Rhodospirillum rubrum ATCC 11170: one gene and its partner. The protein of the gene in region 2 interacts with the protein of the main gene of each other region in a pairwise test. Links are inferred from orthologs where the notes say so. Each region holds a gene or a part of one and is shown on either strand. Other genes may lie near its edges.

Region 1 (9,750 bases), 580 kb from region 2 along the record:
CGGCTCACATGGCGCGAGTTTGAAATTTTACTATTCAGAATATTTCAAAGCCAAGGCTTTACGTGTGAGCTCGGCCCCGGCTCGAATGATGGGGGAATTGATGTTCGCGTGCTTCAGCGCGATCCTCTCGGGGACGTACTGACGCTTGTTCAGGCAAAAAAATACTCACCGAGAAACAAAATAGATATGTCTGCTGTGGCAGCACTGCATGGTGTGGCAGATGTCGAGAATGCGCAAAAGAGCATTTTCGTGACAACATCCGATTACCTACCCTCAGCACGCAAGTTCGCTGGCCGAACGCGCATTCCGATGACACTTGCTACGTCGAACGACGTGCGGAACTGGTGTCAGAATGCAAGCGACGGGATTATTCGTGACAAATCAAAACTTGTCGCGCCATCAGCAGTATCGTACTTGCTTCAGAATCTTTCGTCGAAAGATTCCCGCATAGTCTACGCTCGTACTGGCTACTCGGTCATCACGAACCAGTTCGCGGTTGTGCTAAAGGAAACGAAGTACGCAGCCCTGTTAATGGGGATTCCTTCGCGAACGATCTCCGGTTACTGGCAGGAGGGTTTTGAAGTGCCTGACATAGGCTCTAAATGCCTAGAGGGCCTGACAGCGGATAACGTGTTCCGCGCGAAGCGGTCGGTGAGCGACGGAAAGGTGAGGTACTGGAACGGGCATGATTTATTCAGGGCTTGGAACGGCGAGCCCGTGCATTTCAATCTCTGTGATTAAGGTTATCGTTCTGCGGCGTTGAACAAGTCTTGGCCCAATAAGCTATCGGAACTTGTCCTTTTAAACCGCGACTTGAAGCGAATGCCGATATCGGTAGTTTTGTGCGCCCGCAACCAGACCCGAACAACCTCAAGGCGGTCCGCGAAAGCCGGGCGCCTTTTTCGCATGCCCGCCGTCCCTTAAAACTCCAGGTCGACGACCAAGGGCAGGTGGTCGGAGGCGCGGCGGATGCCTTGGCCTTGGGGCAGGGTTGGCCAGGGGGTCAGGCGGCGGGGGGAGGGGCGCACCAGCAGGCGGTCGAGGCGCAGGATCGGCAGCCAGCTGGGGAAGGTGCGGCGCGAGCAATCGGCGTCGAACCACGTCTTCAAGCCGGCCACCGCCGTTTGCCCCCAGGGCAGCCATTCGTTGAAATCGCCCATCAGGATCAGCGGATGATGGGCGTCGCGGCCGTCGGCGCCGGCCAGCGGTCGCGACAGGCGTTCGCCCAGCCGGCCGACCTGCCAGCGCCGCTCCTTGCGGCCCAGGCCGAGGTGGGTGACCATCACCCGCAGCGGGCCGGCCGGATGCTCGAGGGTGGCGTCCATCGCCCGGCGCGGTTCGCATCCGGGAACGGATAGATCCAGCGGCAGGGCGGCGACCACCGGCCAGCGGCTGAGAATGGCGTTGCCATAGGCGCCGCCGTCGCGTTTGAGCGTTGGCGAATGGACGGCGCGCATGCCGGTGGCGCGGGCGATCAACGTCAGCGGATCCTCGGCCTCGCCGGGATGGCGGCGCAGATCGACCTCTTGCAGGCCTACGACATCGGGCGACAGCACCGCCAGGGCCTTGGCCACCCGCGACGGATCGCGGCGGCGGTCGGTGCCGACGCAGCCATGAAGGTTCCAGCAGACGACGCGAAGGGCGATCGAACCGGCGAACCCCTCGCTCGTTGACGTGCTGTGCGGGACCAGGGGACTGGGCTGATGGAGCGTCATTCCGCCGGGCGGGCGGCCGGTCGGGCTGCCGCGTCTGATCGGGTCTCCGGCTCGGCGGTCGTCCCGGTCTCTCCCGCCGGCTTGCCCGAGGTCTTCTCGCGCTTTTCGGCCCAGCGCTGCAGGGCATGGGCGAGCACCGCCGTGGTGATGCCGACCCCGGCCAGGGCGAGCAAGCTGCCCCAGGTGGGGTCGCGCAAGCTGGCGGCGACCCGCTCGCCCAGGAACGACAGGGCGGCGATGCCCGGAGCCATCCCCAGGAGGGTGCCGACCAGATAATCGCGAAAGCGGATATGGGTGGCGCCGCACACCAGATTGACCAGGGTGAAGGGCATCACCGGCACATTGCGCAGCGCCGCCACGGTGGCCGCCCCCTGTTTGGCCAAGCGCTGGCTGAGCGCCGGAATCGCCCGGCCGCCGAAGCGCTCGATGGCGTCGCGGCCGGCCATGCGGCCGATCAGGAACAACAGCGAGGCGCTGGCGCCGACCCCCAGAAGATTGACGATCAGGGCGATCCACGGATCAAAGGCCATGCCGGTGCCGAGAATCATCACCATCACCGGAAAGCCGACCAGTCCCAGGGCGACGATGCCAAGCACGGCGACCAACGGCGCGAAGGGCGAGCTGGTCCACGATCCCAGGGCATCAAGCAGGCGATGGGGATCGGCCCATTTCAGCAGATCGGGATTGGTCCAGGCCAGCCCCAGGGCGCCGCCCACCGCCACCACCGCCGCCAGGGCCAGCCACGCCTTGCGGCGCTTGCGTCCGCCGGAAGGATCGGGCGGCGGGGCCGGCGGCAGTTCTTCGATCGACGGCGCGATCAGCATGGCCGCCGCCGTGTCGGGATCAAGCGGCCGGTCGGGATCGCACAGGCGAAGATCGGGGGCGAGGTCGGCAAGCAAGGTGGGGGTGCGGTGGGTGAAGGGCAGCAAGGTGTTGCCGGGCTTGTCGCGCAGGGCCTCGATCGCCTTGATCCACGAGCCCTCGGCCTCGATCCGCGCCGCCACCGTCTGGGCATCAAGGCCGAGCAGATCGCCCGCCAGCCGACAGGCCAAAGCAAAAAGCTTGGCGTGGAAGTCAGCGGTGCCGTCGTCTTCCAAAATAACGTCGCATTCGGTGTCGAGGCCCATCGAGCGGTTGGCCATATTGGCCGATCCGATGCGCAGGCTGGTGCCGTCGGCGATCATCACCTTGCAATGAACGTAAACGCCCCGGCCCTCGGGCTCGGCCGGCGGATCGGTTGGATCGGTGGGGTCGGCGGCCTCGGCGTTCTCCGCCCCGTTCGGTCCTTCGTCGCTGTCGCGGGCGATCGGCCAATAGGCGGCGAAACGGCCATGGCGATCGGCCGCGCGCAGGCGGTCGAGCATGTCGTCGCGGCCCTTGTCCATGATCGCCTGCTGGGCCGGGCCATCCGACCCTTGGGGCAGGATGATCACGACCTCCGGGCCGTCCTCCTCGGCAAGGCGGCGTTCGAGAACGGCGCCGACCGCCTCGCTGGTCAGATACTGCTGCTCGATGAACAGCCAGTCGCGGGCGTTTTCCAAGGTGGCGATAAAGCCGGCTTCGACTTCGCGGACCTCGGAGCGGCCGGCGTATTCGTGTTCGGTGCGGGCGATCGACACCGCGATATCGGTGAAGTCCGGCGCGATAGCGGCCGGCCAGGGATCGGAAACGGCCTCGGCCGGCGCGGGGAGGATGTCGTGGGCGGGCAAGGGCTCGGCGGTGGCCCGCTCCCAGCGGCGGCGGGCGATCTCGGTCAGGGCGCGGGCGGCGTCGCCATCGACCATGACCTGCACATCGTGCCAGGGTCGGCCAAAGGCGCCGTCCGGGTTCACCCGGCGCGGATCATGGGCGAGATGGCGCGATGTGTCCCAGCGCGAGGTGGTGAGGTCGAGACCGCCGCTGAAGGCCAAGCGGCCATCGATGGCGACGATCTTCTGGTGATGGCTGGCCAGGGCCGGCAGATCGCCGTCCTCAACGAAATGCAGGCGCGGATGACAGGCCCACAGCTTGGGCAGATCGAAGGGGACCTCGCGTTCAAGCAGGAACAGCACGGCCACCCGCCACAGCACGATGTGAATATGCAAATCGGGATTGCGTTCCAGGGCGGCCAGCAGCAGTGGCTGGAGGGCGACGGGCCAGCCGTCGGCGGCCAAACCCTGGTCGTCGATTTCGACATCGCGCAGCAAATCGACCTTGGAATGCAGTTCCCAGGCGATGATCAGCACCTCGCGGCGCGCCGCGATCACCGCTTGGCGCAGGGCCGAGAAATACGCCTCGCCATCGATGAGAATGGCGCAGCGATCGGCATGGGCCCGTCGCCAGACCGCGTCCCCGGGCAGGCGGAAGGGGGGGGGCTCTTGGTCTTCGGCGGTACGGGGGGGGCTGGCAGCAAGGGGGGGGGTGATCATGGCCGTCTCCGCCTGGGCTTTCGGGCGGGAGGCCGGCCGGAACGCCGCACCCTCCCTTTAAGGCCAAACGTGCGGGGAGGGGCGGAGTTCCGAAAGCCCAAGGCTCACGGCCAAGGGGAACGGCGGGCGTGGCGGGCGGAAAAGCGCGGGGGGGCTTCTTCGCACGCCACGCCAGAGGCGAAAACGGAGGCCTTCAGAAGTCGGTCTGCCTTGTGAAGGCTTCCGTTTCAAGGCGGTCGTTAGTGAACCGTGACGCCATGGGGGGCGCGGGTCGAGGTGGCGTCGAGCAACATCAGCGCCGTGCCGGGATGACGGCCGATCAGTTCGGGCAAGATGCCGTCGATGGTGGTGGCGCGGCTGGCCTGATCGGTCAGAACGGCGGCGAAGGGGCCTTCTTCTTCAAGCAGGCGCAGGGCGCCGGCAACCTCATTGGCGGTGAAAACGGAAAAGCGATCGCATAATTCCGCTTCGGCCAGACGAAGAACCTTGTCGTCTTCGCTGACCACCAAAACCCGGGCTGCACCTGACAGGGAGGATTTATCCGACATCGATTGGGTTCCTTGCGCTCTCCGCCCCGCTCGCCGGGGAACGGCCTTGGTTCACTCCCTTATGGCAAGAACCGTACCAGTCGGGGCGCGATTACTACGGGCGGACAGAAAGGTCTCATAGGGCAAGGGCTTGCCGGATTTTGCCAAGAAAGCACCTGAAGCAGACCAGCCGTTGCGGAGCCGGCACGTTTCGCGGATTGCGAAGCAAAGCGGAACCCTTGGATCATCTCGCAGCAAAACGGGTGACGGTCAGGCCTGCTCTTCGGGACTGCGGCAGCGCAGCGACAGGGCATGCACGCGCTCGCGCAGTTCCTCGGCCACCAAGGCGTTGACCAGACGCTGGCGCTCCAAGCGCGACATCCCGGAAAAGCGCGCCGAAACGATGTCGAGGCTGAAATGGGTCTCGCCGGCGCCGTCGATCGGCGCATGGCCGCCCTGATCGGCCGGGGCGAGGGCGGCGAGGCGATCGCCATGGCCGGCATGCTTGCGCGAGTCATCGCGAATGATCAGGGTTTCGGGGGCGAGACCGGCCCGCAGCTTGCTTTCCAGGCGGTCACGGATCGGGGTGGCGGAGGACGGGGCGGCGAGGGTCATGGCGGATTTCCTTGCGATCGGACGGGGGCGGGGATCGGTTGGGGCCGGGGGGCGGGCCGTCACCCGGGAGGGGTGTTACCCGGGTGTGGTGTCGATTGGGGGGCGGGCGCGCTCCCTGTCAAGGGCGGTCGATGGCTTGCCTTGCGCCGGTTGGGCCCCCATAGTAGGCACCGTCATGACACAGAGCGATGGCATTGGACGCGGCGGCCGCAAAAAGCACCGCGCCGTCCCCCCCCCTTGATGGCTTTGCGAACGGCCCGGGGCTGGCGCCGCGCCGTTGTGATCACGCGGGGTGTGGCGCCGAGGGGCTCTACCGCGCCCCCAAGGATCGCGGCCTGCGCGAGTATTACTGGTTCTGTCTTGTTCACGTGCAGGACTATAATCGCACATGGAATTATTATGGCGCCATGAGCGAGGCCGAGATCGAGCGGGAGATCCGCCATTCCACGGTGTGGAACCGCCCGACTTGGCCGCTGGGCGAACGCGCCGTCAACGCCCGTCCCGGAACGGAGTCGCCTTTCGCCGACCCCTTTGGCCTGTTCGAGGAACAAAACGGCGAGGCCGCCCGCGCCCGGGTCTCGCGCGAGGGCGCCCGCTACCGCGAGGATGGGCCGCGCGCCCGGGCGATGCGGGTGCTTGATCTTGAAGAACCCCTGACCCTGGACGGACTGAAAAGCCGCTACAAGGTCTTGGTCAAACGCTATCACCCCGACGCCAACGGCGGGGACAAGGACTCCGAGGAGCGTTTCAAGATAGTCAACGAAGCCTATCACGTGCTGGTCAACGTCCTGAACGCGTGACATTCTGCCCGGCCGCCCCTGTGCGGTCCGCTTTTTCATCACCAAGCCGTTTGCCTGAGAACGAGGAAGTCCATGGACGTCGCTGCTGAGTATCCCGTTGATAAACCCGACACCCAGGTTTCCGTGCGGGACGTGTTCGGTATCGAGTCCGATCTGACCGTGCCGGCCTTCACCGAGGTGTCCGAGCACGTTCCCGATCGCGACGACGCCTATTGCTTCGACCGCGACACCACTTTGGCCGTTCTCGCCGGGTTCGCCTTCAATCGCCGGGTGATGATCCAGGGCTATCACGGCACCGGCAAATCCACCCATATCGAGCAGATCGCCTCGCGCCTCAACTGGCCGTGCATCCGCGTCAATCTTGACAGCCACGTCAGCCGCATCGATCTGGTCGGCAAGGATGCCATCGTTTTGCGCGACGGGCTGCAGGTTACGGAATTCCGCGAGGGAATCCTCCCCTGGTGTCTGCAGCGGCCGATCGCCCTGACCTTTGACGAATACGACGCCGGGCGGGCCGATGTGATGTTCGTCATCCAGCGGGTGCTCGAGGTCGAAGGCCGGTTGACCCTGCTCGATCAGAACAAGGTGATCCGCCCCCACCCCTATTTCCGTCTGTTCGCCACCGCCAATACGGTTGGCCTGGGCGATACCACCGGGCTTTATCACGGCACCCAGCAGATCAATCAGGGGCAGATGGACCGCTGGAACATCGTCGCCACGCTGAATTACCTGGAGCACGACGTGGAGGTGGGGATCGCCCTGGCCAAGCGTCCCGAATACGACACCCCCGAAGGCCGGGCCAAGATCAACGCCATGGTCGGCGTGGCCGATCTGTCGCGCAGCGGCTTCATCAACGGCGATATCTCGACCGTGATGTCGCCGCGCACCGTGCTGACCTGGGCCGAGAACGCCACCATCTTTGGCGATGACGCCTTCGCCTTCCGCGTGACCTTCCTGAACAAATGCGACGAGACCGAACGTCCGATCATCGCCGAGTATTATCAGCGGTGCTTTGGTAAGGAGCTCCCCGAGAGTGCGGCCTTCCGCACCGCCTTCCTGTGAGGCGCGGCGCGGGGCGGCGACAGGTCAGGGACGGATCGAAGCGATGACGCGTATTCCGGTGCCCGGTGCCGGCGGCCGGGCGAACGAGCCGCAGGAAGCCTTGAAAAACGTCACCTCGGCGACGCTGCGCGCCGTGGCCGGGCGGCCGGGGCTGGTGGTGTCTTATACCCCGGGCGGGGCGGCGCTGATCGGCGGGCAGGCCCGTCTGCCCCTGCCGCCGCGCAAGCTCGATCCCGGACAGATCACCCGGCTGCGCGGCACCGCCGACAGTCTGGCCCTGAAACTGCGCCACCACGACATCACCATCCAGGCCGGGCTGGAACCGACCGGGATCGAAGCCCGCGAGGTGTTTTCCGCCCTGGAACAGGCGCGCTATGAAACCCTGGGGGCGGGGCGGATGGCCGGGGTGGCGGCCAATATCGCTGGGGCGGTCGAAGAACGGCTGGCCGGCGAAGGCTATGACAAGGCCACCGATCCCGGTCAGATCCCCTTGGGCGAGGCGGTGCGCCTGTTGGCTCTGGAACGCTTTGGCAAGGTCGCGCCCGGGCCGGTGACCCGTCATGTGCTCGATCTGGCCCGTCAGGTGCTGCCCGAGTCCGCCCAGGCGGCGCTGGAGCGGATGATCGCCGAAGTGGGCGATCAGAAGCGCTTCGCCCGCTCGACCCGCGAATTGCTCGATGAAATGGGCCTGGAGGATTTCGATCCGACCCAGGCCGACCGCTCCGATGACGAAACCCGCAGCGGCGAGAGCGAGCCCGAAGCTGGCGAAGGGGCCGAGGACAGCCCGCCCGAGGGGATTTCAAGCCCCGGTCCGGAAAGCGACATGCAGATGGCGCCGGGCGAGGGGGAAAGCGGCGAGGGCGAGGAAGAGGGCTCCGCCCAGCAGGCGACCCTGCCCGGCGAGGGCGGCGAGGATCCGGCTGGCGAGGGCGATCCGTCGCGCCGGCGCAATTCGGTCGACGAGGACGACGACGTCGACCGCTACAAGGTGTTCAGCCGCACCCATGATCAGGTGGTTGGCGCCCTGGATCTGTGCGATCCCGAAGAACTGACCCGCCTGCGCGCCCAGCTTGATATGCAGCTTTCGCCGCTTCAAGGCGTGGTGACGCGCATCGCCAACCGCTTGCAGCGCCGACTGATGGCCCAGCAGACCCGTAGCTGGGAATTCGACCTGGAAGAAGGCTTGCTTGATGTCAGCCGGCTGGCCCGCATGGTCGCCAACCCCACCTATACCTTGTCCTACAAGCAGGAAAAGGAGATGGAGTTCCGCGATACGGTGGTCAGCCTGTTGATCGATAACTCCGGCTCGATGCGCGGCAGGCCGATTTCGGTGGCCGCCGTCAGCGCCGATATCCTGGCGCGCACCCTGGAGCGCTGCGGGGTCAAGGTCGAGATCCTGGGCTTCACCACCAGCGCCTGGAAGGGCGGCAAGGCCCGCGAGGACTGGGTGGCGGCGGGCAAGCCACCGCTTCCCGGACGGCTGAACGATCTGCGCCATATCATCTATAAGGAAGCCGATGTGCCCTGGCGGCGGGCCCGCCGGGCCTTGGGATTGATGCTCAAGGAAGGCATCCTCAAGGAAAATATCGATGGCGAGGCCTTGCTGTGGGCCCATAGCCGGTTGGTCGGCCGGCCGGAAGCCCGGCGTATCCTGATGGTGATCTCCGATGGCGCCCCGGTCGACGACAGCACGCTTTCGGCCAATACGGGCAATTACCTGGAAAAGCATCTGCGCGAGGTCATCGCCCTGATCCAGGATCGCTCGCCGGCCCAATTGGTCGCCATCGGCATCGGTCACGATGTCACCCGCTATTATCAGCGGGCGGTCACCATCAATGATCCCGAGGACCTGGGCGGCACCATGATGCGCCAGCTTCTCGAATTGTTCGAAGAGCCCTCCGCGCCGAACCGCCGTTGGCGCAAGGCCGACCGGCTGGCCCTTTGACCCTTTTTTTTCGCGGAGACGGACAATGCCGGGTTTTCTGACGGCCGATCTCATTCGGGCCCGGCTGGCGCCGAAGGATTTTCAGCGCGGCGAGGAGTACCTGAAAGACGGGCGGGTGCTTAAAGCCGAATGGGTGGCCGACGACGAGATTTCCGGTCAGGTCGCCGGCTCGGCCGGGCGGCGCTATGTGCAAACGATTACGCTTGAGAACGGCCTGGGCGGTCTGTCGATCGTTGGCTATTGCTCCTGCCCGGTCGGCTTCGCCTGCAAGCATGTCGCCGCCGTTTTATTAACCCTGGCCCGCGAGGCCGAACCGGTGGTTCCGGCTTGGGATGGGTCCTTCGGGGCGCGGCCGGCCCAGGCGGCGGTCAGCGAACCGACCCTTGATCCCGCTCTCGCCGAATGGATCGCCGCCGTCGCCGGCTTCGAGGAGGTCGGCGATCCGGAGGCCTATCCGCCGGCGATCCGCCACCGCTTGATCTATGTGGTCGGCCCCCAGGGGGAAGGCGGCGTTCCGCAAAATGGCGAGGGCCGGAGCGAGAGCCGGGGCGGGGGGCGGGTCAGCGCCGAGATCGAAGTGACCTTGTGGTCGATCGCCGTGCTCAAGGACGGCCAGATGTCGAGCGTTGAGCGCCGCATCCTGTCGGCCGACGCCCTGGTGCGCTCGCCGGCCCGCCC
Region 2 (5,082 bases):
ATATCAGCGAGAAGGCCTTCCGCAAGTACTACGAGGAAGCCTCCAGCCGTCGTGGCGACACCTCCGAGAACCTGATCTCCATCCTTGAGACCCGCCTCGACGCCGTGGTCTATCGTATGAAGATCGTGCCGACCGTGTTCTCCAGCCGTCAGATCATCAACCACGGCCATATCCTGGTGAACGGTCGCCGCGTTTCGGTGGCCTCCTACCGGGTGCAGGAAGGCGACGTGATCGAGGTCAAGGAAAAGTCCCGGCAGATGCCCCTCATCCTCGAGGCCCTGCAGTCCCACGAGCGCGACATTCCCGAATACATCACCATGGATCTGGCGCACGCCAAGGGAACCTTCCTGCGCGCTCCCAAGCTGGAAGACGTGCCCTATCCGGTGCAGATGGAACCGAACCTGGTGGTCGAGTTCTACTCCCGCTAAGTCGGCTTCCGCCGGTTTTCCACATGGTTTATGCGACGGCTCCACCCTTTTGGGTGGGGCCGTTTTGCTATGATCTTGCCCCTTTTTCTCGGGCCGCCTTTACGCTGGGGCGTGGTGTCCGAGAGCGGCGGCGACGATGTGCTTGCTGTTAAGACCCTAATGCGGCGAATGCTCGACCAGTTCGTCGCGCAGCAGCGACATCGCCTTGATCAGGGCATGGACCCGCAGTCCGGGGACCAGCCCCAGGTCATGGCGGGCGCGGGCGGTGATGCTGGCCCATAGCCGGCAGGGCGGGCCGCCGGGGGGCCCAGCGTCCAGATCGACGGACAGTCGGCCGTCTTCGGGCTCGCCGATGGCCAGGATGGTCGCGGCCAGGATGTTTTGCACCGAGACCATGCGCGGCCGCTCCAGGGCCAGCGAGATATCGGCGGCGGCGATGCGCACCCGCACCTTGGTGCCCAGCGGCAGGTCAATGGGGCGGGTGCGCAGCAGCCCGGCCGGGGTATCGAGCAAGGTGGCGCCAAAGGGGATGTCGCGGCCGGCGACCTTGGCGGCGACCACCGCCCCGGCATCGCGCTGGGCGGCGAAATCCGGGATGTCGGGGCGGGCCAGAACCTCTTCCAGCGGTCCGCTGGCCGCCACCTGTCCCTCGGCGATCAGCACCAGGGTATCGGCCAGCCGCAGCACCTCGTCCATGGCGTGGCTGACGTAGAGGATGGGGATGGAAAACCGCCGGGGCAGGCGGGCGATGAAGGGCAGCACCTCGTCCTTGCGCTGGGCGTCGAGCGAGGCCAAGGGTTCGTCCATCAGCAAGATGCGCGGGCTGGCCAGCAGGGCGCGGCCGATCGCCACCCGCTGCTTCTCGCCCCCTGACAGCTTGGCCGGCCGGCGGTCGAGCAGGGCACTGATGCCGAGCAAGTCAACCACATCGTCTTCGCCGACATAGCGTTCGGCGGCGGGCACCCGGTTCATGCCAAAGGCCAGATTCTGGCGCACGGTAAGGTGGGGGAACAGCCGCCCCTCCTGGAAGACATAGCCGACGCGGCGCTTTTCCGGGGCGAGATCGATGCCCTTGGCCCCGTCAAACAGCACGCGGTCGTCAACGACGATGCGGCCGCCATCGGGACGCGACAGCCCGGCCACCATGCTGATCACCGAGGTCTTGCCCGCGCCCGAACGGCCAAACAGCGCCGTCACCCCCTTGCCGGCGCGAAAGGCGATCGACAGGCGCAGGGCGCCCTGCTGGCGAAGGACATCGATATCAAGCATGACCTACCCTTGAATGATCCGGTTGACCCGCCGCGACAGGAATTCCGAGGCGAGAAGGGCGATCATCGCGACAGTGATCGAGATCAGGCACAGGCGCCCGGCCGCCACCTCGCCGTTGGGAATCTGGGTCTGGGTATAAAGGGCGAGCGGCAGGGTGCGGGTCTGGCCGGGGATATTGGACACGAAGGTGATGGTGGCGCCGAATTCCCCTAGGCAGCGCGCGAAGCCCAGGATCACCCCGGTCAGAATCCCCGGGGCGACCAGCGGCAGGGTCACGGTGAAGAAGGTGCGCAAGGGGCCGGCGCCCAGGGTGCGCGCCGCCGATTCCAGGCCGCGATCGACGCCTTCGATCGACAGGCGGATCGCCTGGACCATCAGCGGAAAGGCGATCACCGCCGAAGCCACCGCCGCCCCGCGCCAGGTGAAGGCCAGGGTCAGGCCGAACCAGTCATAGAGCAGGGCGCCGACCGCGCCGTTGCGTCCCAGGGTGACCAGCAACAGATAGCCGATGACCACCGGCGGCAGCACCAAAGGTAGGTGGATAAGGCCATCGAGGATGGTCTTACCGGGAAACGTCCGCCGCGCCAGCAGCCAAGCGAAGGCGATGCCCAGGGGCAGACTGCCGGCGATGCCCCAGGTGGACACCTTGAGGCTGAGCATCAGGGCGTCGGTTTCGGCGGGGGTCAGCAAGGGCATGGAAAAGGCCACCTCGTCGCGACAAGCCCAAGGCGGCGAAAGGCCTTCGCTGCCTTGGGCCTTGTAGCAGGATCAGGGTTTGACTTGGAAGCCGTAGCGCTCGAAAACCGCCTTGGCCTTGGCGCCCTTGAGGAAGTCAACGAAGGCGCGGGCGGTCTTGGTGTCCTTGGCCTTAACCGTCGCCACCGGATAGGTGACCGGCTTATGCGAGGATTCGGGCAGCAGGGCCAGGGTCTTGACCTTCTCGCTGACGGCGGAATCGGTGGAATAGACGACGCCCAGCGGGCTTTCGCCCCGTTCGACGAAGGTCAGGGCGCCGCGCACGTCATTGGCCGGGGCGAGCTTGTTCGCCACGCCGTCCCACAGGCCGAGCTTGGTGAAGGCCTCTTTGGTGTAGATGCCCACGGGCACATGGTCGGGATCGCCGACGGCCAGCCGGCCCTCGCCGAGCAGGGCCGGGAAGTCGGTCTTGGAGGAGACCTCGGCCACCTTGAGCGTTGAATTGGCCGGGGCGATCAGCGCCAGACGGTTGCCAAGCAGATCGGCGCGGCTGTCCTTGGCGATCAGCCCCTTTTCATCAAGGTAATCCATCCACTTCTGGTCGGCCGACAGGAAAACGCCGGCCGGCGCGCCTTGCTCGATCTGCTTGGCCAGGGTCGAGGACGAGGCGAAGGAGGCCACGGCCGGACCGGCGCCGGTGTCGTTGAACAGGGCGATGATGTCGGTCAGGGCATTGGTGGTCGAGGCGGCGGCGAAGACGGTAAGCTCTTCGGCCTGGGCCGCCGGGGCCGCCAGGACGAGGGCGAGCGAACCCGCCGCGAGAAGACCGCGCAAGGAACCGATATGCATGGAGGGGATCCCCTTTTCCCGAGATGACAGGCTCTTCGAGCCCTTGTGCAAAGCCGTGCTTATGCGTCATGGGATACAAGATATGGGGGAAGGGGTCAATGCGCCCCGGTCGTGGCGCGGTCGGCTCAAACAAAAGGGCCGCCCGCCGGGGACGACCCTTTGATAGTCTTGGCCAGGATGGACTGTTGTGATCAGGCGGCGGTGGTCGGGATGCCGCTTTTTTCAAACAGGGTGGCCAGTTCGCCATCGGCGGCCATTTCGCGCACGATGTCGCAGCCGCCAACGAACTCGCCCTTCACATAAAGCTGCGGCAGGGTCGGCCAATTAGCGAATTCCTTGATGCCCTGACGGATTTCGTCGTCCTCAAGGACGTTGATGCCCTTGAAGGCGACGCCGTAGTGGTTGAGCACCTGAACGACGGCGGCGGAAAAGCCGCATTGGGGAAACGCCGGGGTTCCCTTCATGAACAGGACGACGGGGGTGCCGTCGACTTCGCTTTTGATGCGGTCCTGAACGCTCATCGGGCAGTCCTTTCAAAGGGGATCGGAGGGGGGAACCTGGGCGCGATATGGGATGGCCGGAGGGCGGCTGTCAATTCCAATCCTTTTAGGGGTATTCCTGCGCCGGCGGGTCTTTGCGGACCGGCCAGAGGTAAAGGGCGACGCCGGCCCAGATGAAGCCGAAGGTCAGAAGCTCGGTCGTCGTCACCGGTTCCTTGAAGACCAGGGCGGCCAAAGCGAACTGGATGGTCGGATTGGTGTACTGGATGACGCCCAGCGTCGACAGGCGCAGCCGGCGCGCCGCCCAGGTGAAGAAGAACAGCGGTACGGCGGTCAGCGGGCCAAGCGCCATCAGCCACAGGCTGCGCCCCCAAGGACCATCGAAAAAGGCCAGACCGCCGCCCTTGAGCTCGATCCAGGCGAGGAGGCCGATCAACACCGGCGACAGCAGCAGGGCTTCGATGAAAAGCCCGGCCAGCGGCGGCACCGATACGGTTTTGCGGATCAGGCCATAGAGGGCAAAGGTTGAGGCCAGGGTCAGCGAAATCCACGGCAGCGATCCGGTGCGCCACAGGGCGATGCCGACGCCGGCGGCGGCGAGGGCGACGGCCAGCCCCTGGCGGCGGCTCATCTCCTCGCCGAGCACCAGCCGTCCCAGAACCACGGTGACCAAGGGAAAGATGTAATAGCCGAGCGAGCCCTGCATGGCATGGCCGGAGGTCGCGGCATGGATGAAGGTCAGCCAGTTGATGGAAATCGCCACCGTCGCCGCCAGCATCAGCAAGAAGACGCGACGATTGGCCAGGAAACGCAAGCTGGCGGCCAACTCGCCGCGCAGCCCCAGGGTAATACCCATCACCACCATCGCCCAGAGAACGCGGTGGCTGAGGATCTCCAGGGCCGAAACTTCCGAGACGGCTTTGAAAAACAGCGGCGAGATGCCCCAGACGCCATAGGCGCCAAGGGCGGCCGCCACCCCCCGCGCCGAAGACCCGGCGGGCGAAGGCGACAGGGAGGGGGAGGCCATGGGCGCGTTCATCCGTCAGGCTGTGGGCCATAAGACCCCGGGCCGGGATGTCCCGGGATCAGTCCTTGGGCTTGGTCTGCAGGGCGAGGGCGTGCAAGTCGCCGCCCATTTTGCCCTTCAGGGCGTCATAGACCATCTGGTGCTGCTGCACCCGGGTCTTGCCGGTGAAGGCGGCCGAGATGACCTGGGCCGCATAGTGGTCGCCGTCGCCGCGAAGATCTTCGATCGTGACCTCCGCGTCGGGGAAAGCGTCCTGGATCAGGGTTTTGATCTGACCGGCTTCCATCGCCATGCTCTGCGCTCCTTGCGGGGG

What was found.
Region 1: the proteins of grxD (region 2) and RRU_RS01080 interact in binary tests that used the Escherichia coli proteins (3 or more experiments, as listed by UniProt). The link is inferred for Rhodospirillum rubrum ATCC 11170 from one-to-one orthologs.

Annotation. Positions count from the first base shown.
Region 1 is NC_007643.1:248,937-258,686, forward strand. The notes cover bases 3,594-6,425. They hold RRU_RS01080 (BolA family protein), read right to left. Parts: upstream 5,266-6,425; coding sequence 4,921-5,265; downstream 3,594-4,920. Other genes in these bases: RRU_RS01070 (VTT domain-containing protein), read right to left, coding at 3,594-4,123; RRU_RS01075 (hypothetical protein), read right to left, coding at 4,363-4,671; RRU_RS01085 (J domain-containing protein), read left to right, coding at 5,454-6,065; cobS (cobaltochelatase subunit CobS), read left to right, coding at 6,138-6,425. In the rest of the region: RRU_RS01060 (restriction endonuclease), read left to right, coding at 1-741; RRU_RS01065 (endonuclease/exonuclease/phosphatase family protein), read right to left, coding at 921-1,715; more of RRU_RS01070, read right to left, coding at 1,712-3,593; more of cobS, read left to right, coding at 6,426-7,127; RRU_RS01095 (cobaltochelatase CobT-related protein), read left to right, coding at 7,171-9,072; RRU_RS01100 (DEAD/DEAH box helicase), read left to right, coding at 9,098-9,750. UniProt on the Escherichia coli protein: Transcriptional regulator that plays an important role in general stress response. Has many effects on cell morphology, cell growth and cell division. Acts by regulating the transcription of many genes, including dacA (PBP-5), dacC (PBP-6), ampC and mreB.
Region 2 is NC_007643.1:830,297-835,378, forward strand. What follows is about bases 2,099-5,076. They hold grxD (Grx4 family monothiol glutaredoxin), read right to left. Parts: upstream 3,764-5,076; coding sequence 3,434-3,763; downstream 2,099-3,433. Other genes in these bases: modB (molybdate ABC transporter permease subunit), read right to left, coding at 2,099-2,393; modA (molybdate ABC transporter substrate-binding protein), read right to left, coding at 2,466-3,242; rarD (EamA family transporter RarD), read right to left, coding at 3,849-4,769; RRU_RS03690 (BolA family protein), read right to left, coding at 4,828-5,061. Also shown: rpsD (30S ribosomal protein S4), read left to right, coding at 1-428; modC (molybdenum ABC transporter ATP-binding protein), read right to left, coding at 585-1,697; more of modB, read right to left, coding at 1,701-2,098. UniProt on the Escherichia coli protein: Monothiol glutaredoxin involved in the biogenesis of iron-sulfur clusters.